DNA from 2 places in the Micromonospora chokoriensis genome. Region 1 is predicted to be linked to the other one. Evidence: predicted binding sites of a transcription regulator. Region 1 holds the regulator's gene; the other holds the start of a gene.

Region 1 (3,180 bases):
CGACGGCGCGGTCGTTGTCCCAATCCACGGGACGGCCACCGGGAGGGGCGAAAAGCCATTCCAGCCCCGTGACGAACTGAGCCTCGGCACCTCACTGGAACTGTCGAACGTGGATTGCCATAGGAGCATCATCGATCGCTCTGTCGATGCGGGGGACCCGCCCATGCCAACGGTTGCGGAATTGCTCCCCACGGGGACTACCGCAGCACCCGGCGGCGGGTTACCGTTTCGCCCCAGCAGCCAGGTTCCGCAGGCAGCGTTGCCACCCGCGGGCCAGAGCGGAAGGTTGGCCGGTGAGCGTGCAGGAGTCGACGTTCCACGGCTTCGCGAACCCCGTCGATCCGAGCCCGGCGGAGTTGCGAGCTTGGGCGTACAAGCCCGATTCGGTGCCGTTGGCCTCGATGCCACCCGACTGGGACCTACTGGTATCCGGTGACCGACTGGTCCTGACGCTCTTCGAGTTAGCCATGGATCCGACCTGCCCGGCGCGTCGTTTCGCGTTGCACTGTCTCTACATCTACGCGGCCGACGGCATCCGGACGAACTTCCGCGCCCACCCCAAGCGCCGCTTCCGCAAACTCGTGGAACAGGCCGAGCGGGACGGCGACGAACTGATGAGGGTCTGGGCGCACAACGGCCGCGTGCTGTTGGCCCGGCCGGACCTCTTCGTCTATCGCGACTGGTGCGAAGGCGGCCTGGTCCGCGAGAACCGCCGCCTCGGCTGAGGCTCGGCTGCTCGTCAGCGGCGATGGTGCTGTCTGCGCCACTGTCGAGCTGATGTCGCAAACGATTCACGGGCTGCGGGGCCCTGAGCAACCGGGCTTCGCAACACCGTGGTGATGCCGTAAACGATTCAGCTCGAAAGGCTCGCTGCGGGATCTCCGCCTGCCATCGCGAGCGTCCCGGCCCGCGCCCCGCACGGGAACGGGCCGGGACCCCGCGCCGAGACCACCGGCGTCCCGGCCCGCACGTGAACGGGCCGGGACCCCCCGCCGAGACCACCGGCGTCCCGGCCCGCACGTGAACGGGCCGGGACCCCCCGCCGAGACCACCGGCGTCCCGGCCCGCACGTGAACGGGCCGGGACCCCCCGCCGAGACCACCGGCGTCCCGGCCCGCACGTGAACGGGCCGGGACCCCCCGCCGAGACCACCGGCGTCCCGGCCCGCACGTGAACGGGCCGGGACCCCCCGCCGAGACCACCGGCGTCCCGGCCCGCACGTGAACGTGAACGGGCCGGGACCCCCCGCCGAGACCACCGGCGTCCCGGCCCGCACGTGAACGTGAACGGGCCGGGACCCCCCGTGGGTCCCGGCCCGTACGTTGGTTGCCGATCAGTCCTGCTTCTGTTCCTTCTCAGGTCGACTCCGGTCGCCCGGTTCGGCGAACCTGCCGCCGACGACCCGGTCCCGGTAGGTCCCCTTGGTCACCCTGTCGAACTTCTCGCGGACGGTCTCGGCCAGCTCCTCCAACCGGTCTTCCGTCTGCTGGGCCACGTTCTTCGCCGGCTCCGCCATCGCTCCCCCTCGCCATGCCGGTAGGTCCGGATTAATCCGATTGGACCCGCATTGACAGGTTAACCGAAGCGACCCGGGCCGCGCCGGGAAATCCGGTACGGCCCGGGCCGAGGAGGCAGATCCGGGTGAGCGGCGGGTCAGCGACCGGGCGTGCGGCGGGGCCGCCACACCACCAGCGCGGTGGACGTGCGGTTGGTCGGCACGAGGTCACTGCCGGGGAAGCGGGCCAGGGACTCCAGTTCGGCAATCCGGCGGTACGCGGCGTCGAGCTCCGCCTCCAGCCGAGCCACCCGCTGCTGAGCCTGCTCCAGCAGTCGCTCCAGCCCGATGATGCGCTTCACGCCGGCCAGGTTGATCCCGTCATCCTGGCTGAGTCGCTGCACCTCGCGCAGCAGCACCACGTCACGGACGCTGTACCGGCGGCCCCCGCCGGCGGCCCGGCCCGGCTGCACCAGCCCGAGTCGGTCGTACTGGCGCAGGGTCTGCGGATGCATCCCCGCCATGCGAGCCGCAACAGAGATCATCAACACCTTGGCCTCGTAGGCAGGGTCACCCGAACCGAGGAACTCGCCCGACATCCCGCTCACCTCCGCGTCCATCCCCACGCACTAACTGACCCGACGCACCCGAGCGTCGAGATGTTCCCGGGCCGCCGGCGGGCTCTGCTCGGCGAACGCCTCCAGAGCGGCGCGCGCCTCGTCCGACAACCGGGCCGGAACGACCACGTCCAACGTGACCAGCAGGTCACCGGCCTGGCCGTCACGACGAACCACACCCTTGCCGCGGGCGCGCAACACGCGCCCGCTCGGCGTACCCGGTGGCACCCGCAGGGTCACCGCGCCGTCGAGCGTCGGCACCCGCAGGTCCGTGCCCAGCACGGCCTCCGCGAAGGTGACCGGCACGGACAACGTCAGGTCGTCGCCGGTACGCCCGAACAGCTCGTCCGGTCGAACCTTGACGTGCACGAAGAGGTCGCCGGCCGGGCCGCCGCGCTCGCCCGGCTCACCGCGCCCGGCCAACCGGATGCGCTGACCGTCGGCCACCCCGGCCGGGAACCGCACGTTCATGGTGCGGGTCTTGGTGACGCCCCCGGTGCCGTGGCACTCCGGGCACTTCTCCTCGACGACAGTGCCGACGCCCTGACAGTTGCGGCACGGCTCGGAGAAGCTGAACGCCCCCTGGTCCCGGGTGGTGACCCCGGCACCGTGGCAGACCGGGCAGGTACGCGGCTGGGTGCCCGGCTTCGCCCCGTTGCCGTGGCAGGTGTCGCAGACTCCCGGCGCGCGCAGTGTCAGGGGCAGCGTCACCCCGCGCACCGCGTCACCGAAGTCGAGCGCCACCTCGGTCTCCACGTCCCGGCCACGGGCCGGACCGCGCGGCGCGGCCTGACCACCGGCCTGACCACCGCTGAAGATCGAGCTGAACAGGTCCTGGAAGCCGGCGCCGCCGAACCGACGGTCGCCGCCGCCGGCACCGCCGAACATGTCGGAGACGTCGAACGGCATGCCGCCCGGCTGGCCCCCGCCCCGTGCGTTGCGGCGGAAGGCTCCCGAGCCGAACAGCGAGCGCATCTCGTCGTACTCACGTCGGCGACCCGTGTCCGACAGCACGTGGTGTGCCTCGGAGGCAGCCTTGAACCGCTCCTCGGCCTTCGGGTCGCCCGG
Region 2 (3,180 bases), 3.4 Mb from region 1:
TTCCCCAGCGGGTACCGATCATGCGGGTACGCACCGAACGAGGGGAGTCGGGTGGATGCGCGCACGCCACGGTTTGCAGGGCCTGCTGCGAGGGTTGCGCCGGATCGAGCCCACTTCGGGTGACCTGCGAGCACCGGTGGCCGATCCGGAGTTGCTGCTGCGGGTGTTGTGCCACGAGTTCCGTACACCGATCAGCACCCTGACCTCGCTGACCCGCGCGTTGGCCGACGAGCACCGCGAGCTGAGCGGAACCGACCGGCGGGCGATCACCGCGCTGGCCCGCGACCAGGCCGCCCACCTGCAGAGCCTGCTGCGCGACGCCACGGCCGGCACCGGCGCGCTGGCGCCGGCCCCCGCACCGGAGCCGACCGTCGCGCTGGCGGGCATCCTGCGGGAGGCCGCCGCGCTGGTGCCGGTCGGCCGGCGGCGGGTGCGGGCCACCCGGTCGGCCGGATCGTGCCCGGTGCCGGCCGGGAGGACCCGTCAGGTGCTCGTCAACCTGGTGGAGAACGCGCTGCGGCACGGGCCGTCGCAGGGGCAGGTCGGGCTCTACGCCACGGTGCGCGGCCCCGGCCTGAGCATGTTGGTCACCGACGAGGGCCGCGTCGACGACGCGCTGCTCGCCGCACTGCGCCGCCCGGTGCCGGCGCCCGGGATGTCCGGGTTGGGGCTGTGGATCGTCCGGCAGCTCGTCGCAGTGGATGGGGGAACGCTACGGGCGCACCGGTTGCAGCCGCGCGGCGCGGCGCTGGAGGTGCTGCTTCCGGTGCGCTGACCCCGCCGGGACACGGGTTGGCCCGGCCGGGTCACCGGTACGGGAACGGCTGCACTGCCAATTCCCGTACCGAGGGGGTCAGATGTTCAGTCACGTCAAGGATCTGCAGTTCGAGGCCAAACCGGACGGCCCGGACGCCGCGTTCGCCCGCCGCCTGCAGGAGGTGCTGGGCGGCAAGTGGGGTGAGATGACCGTCGCCAACCAGTACCTCTTCCAGGGGTGGAACTGCCGCCTGCCCGGCAGGTACAAGGATCTGCTGCTCGACGTCGGCACCGAGGAGATGGGCCACGTCGAGATGATCTGCACGATGATCACCCGGTTGTTGGACAGCGCGCCGTTGTCGCTGTCGGAGGGGATCGCGGAGGATCCCGGCGGGGCGGCGATCTACGCCGGCTCGAATCCGGCGCACTTCATTCACGCCGGGGCCGGAGCCTTGCCCGCTGATTCCAACGGGGTGCCGTGGAACGGCGCGTACGTCACCGCCAGCGGCAACCTGCTGGCCGACTTCCAGCTCAACGTGACAGCGGAGGCGCAGGGTCGGCTCCAGGTCGCCCGGTTGTTCCACATGACCGACGACCCGGGCGTCAAGCAGATGCTGCGCTTCCTGCTGGCCCGCGACACGATGCACCAGAACATGTGGCTGGCCGCCATCGAACAGCTCAAGGAGGACGGGCTGGAGGACATGCCGGTGCCGGAGGCGTTCCCGGACTCCGGCGACCTCACCGAGGAGTACGGCTACACGTACCTCGGGTTCTCCTCGGGCACGGACGCGGCGCAGAGCCGCTGGGCGTCCGGACCGTCGCCGGACGGCAAGGGCGAGTTCCGGTACGACGACGACCCGCGTGCGAACGCCCCGGAGCCGGTGCTGCCCCCGGGAGATCCCCGGCTGTACGCCACCATCCCGGGGGTGACCGGCTCGATCGCGAACACGGTCGAGAGCACGCTCACCTGAGGTGTCAGGTCGGGTCGCCACGCTGGTCGGGGCGACCCGGCGGGCCGGCGGTGGAGTGGCCTGGGTCACAAGCCGGAACAAGGGGAACGCTTCGTTACTTGAGCCAGGCACGCTCAAGTCAACGTGATGGCAGGTGTTCCATGGCAACTCTTCCGGTACTTCCCCTGACCGACGCCGTGCTGCTGCCCGGGATGGTCATCCCGGTGACCCTCGACCCGTCCACCCAGGCCGCCGTCGACGCCGCCCGCGCGACCGGCGACCGCAAGCTGCTCGCCGTGCCCCGCATCGACGGCGAGTACGGCCCGGTCGGCGTGATCGCCACCATCGAGAAGGTCGGCCGGCTGCCCGAGGGTGAGCCCGCCGCCGTCATCCGTGGCCTGTCCCGGGCCCGGATCGGCTCCGGCGTCCCCGGCCCCGGCGCCGCACTCTGGGTCGAGGCGTCCGAACTCGACGAGCCCGCGTACGCCGGCAGGGCCCGCGAACTCGCCCGCGAGTACCGCGCCCTGGTGACCTCGGTCCTGCAACAGCGGGGTGCCTGGCAGGTCATCGACGCGGTGGAGCGGATGACCGACCTCTCCGAGTTGGCCGACTCGGCCGGCTACGCGCCCTGGCTGACCCTGGAGCAGAAGACCGAGCTGCTCGCCGCGCCGGACGTGACCGCCCGCCTGGAGCTGCTGGTCGGCTGGGTGAAGGACTACCTGGCCGAGCAGGAGGTCACCGAGCAGATCAACAGTGACGTCCGCGAGGGGCTGGAGAAGTCCCAGCGCGAGTTCCTGCTGCGTCAGCAGCTCGCCGCGATCCGCAAGGAGCTGGGCGAGGACGAGCCGGACGGTTCGGCCGACTACCGCTCCCGGGTCGAGTCCGCCGACCTGCCGGAGAAGGTCCGCGAGGCGGCCATGCGCGAGGTCGGCAAGCTGGAGCGGGCCAGCGACGCCTCCCCGGAGGCGGGTTGGATCCGCACCTGGCTCGACACCGTGCTCGAAATGCCGTGGGGCACGCGTACCGAGGACAACACCGACCTGGCCGCGGCCCGGGCGGTGCTCGACGCCGACCACGCCGGCCTGGCCGACGTGAAGGACCGCATCCTGGAGTACCTGGCCGTGCGCAACCGGCGGGCCGAGCGCAACCTCGGCGTGGTCGGCGGACGCGGCTCCGGCGCGGTCCTCGCCCTCGCCGGCCCTCCCGGGGTCGGCAAGACCAGCCTCGGCGAGTCCGTGGCGCGGGCGCTCGGCCGCACCTTCGTCCGGGTGTCCCTCGGCGGTGTCCGCGACGAGGCGGAGATCCGCGGTCACCGGCGCACCTACGTGGGCGCACTGCCCGGCCGGATCGTCCGCGCGCTGCGCGAGGCCGGCTCGATGAACCCCGTCGTGCTCCTCGACGAGGTGGACAAGCTGGCCGCCGGCTACGCCGGTGACCCCGCCGCCGCCCTGCTGGAGGTGCTCGACCCGGCGCA

Evidence for each region. The regulator HspR, encoded in region 1, represses chaperone genes until heat shock. The targets are predictions, from matches to a motif close to TTGAGTNNNNNNNACTCAA.
Region 2: the regulator HspR is predicted to act here: its motif matches at 1,826-1,844, upstream of lon (endopeptidase La).

What each region holds. Positions count from the first base shown of each region.
Region 1 is NZ_LT607409.1:1,169,708-1,172,887, forward strand. Features, by position in the region: gene GA0070612_RS05490 (hypothetical protein) at 294-725, shown strand; gene GA0070612_RS05495 (hypothetical protein) at 1,334-1,516, opposite strand; gene GA0070612_RS05500 (heat shock protein transcriptional repressor HspR) at 1,654-2,094, opposite strand; gene dnaJ (molecular chaperone DnaJ) at 2,125-3,180, opposite strand, start outside.
Region 2 is NZ_LT607409.1:4,581,785-4,584,964, forward strand. Features, by position in the region: gene GA0070612_RS21110 (sensor histidine kinase) at 56-775, shown strand; gene GA0070612_RS21115 (manganese catalase family protein) at 858-1,727, shown strand; gene lon (endopeptidase La) at 1,868-3,180, shown strand, end outside.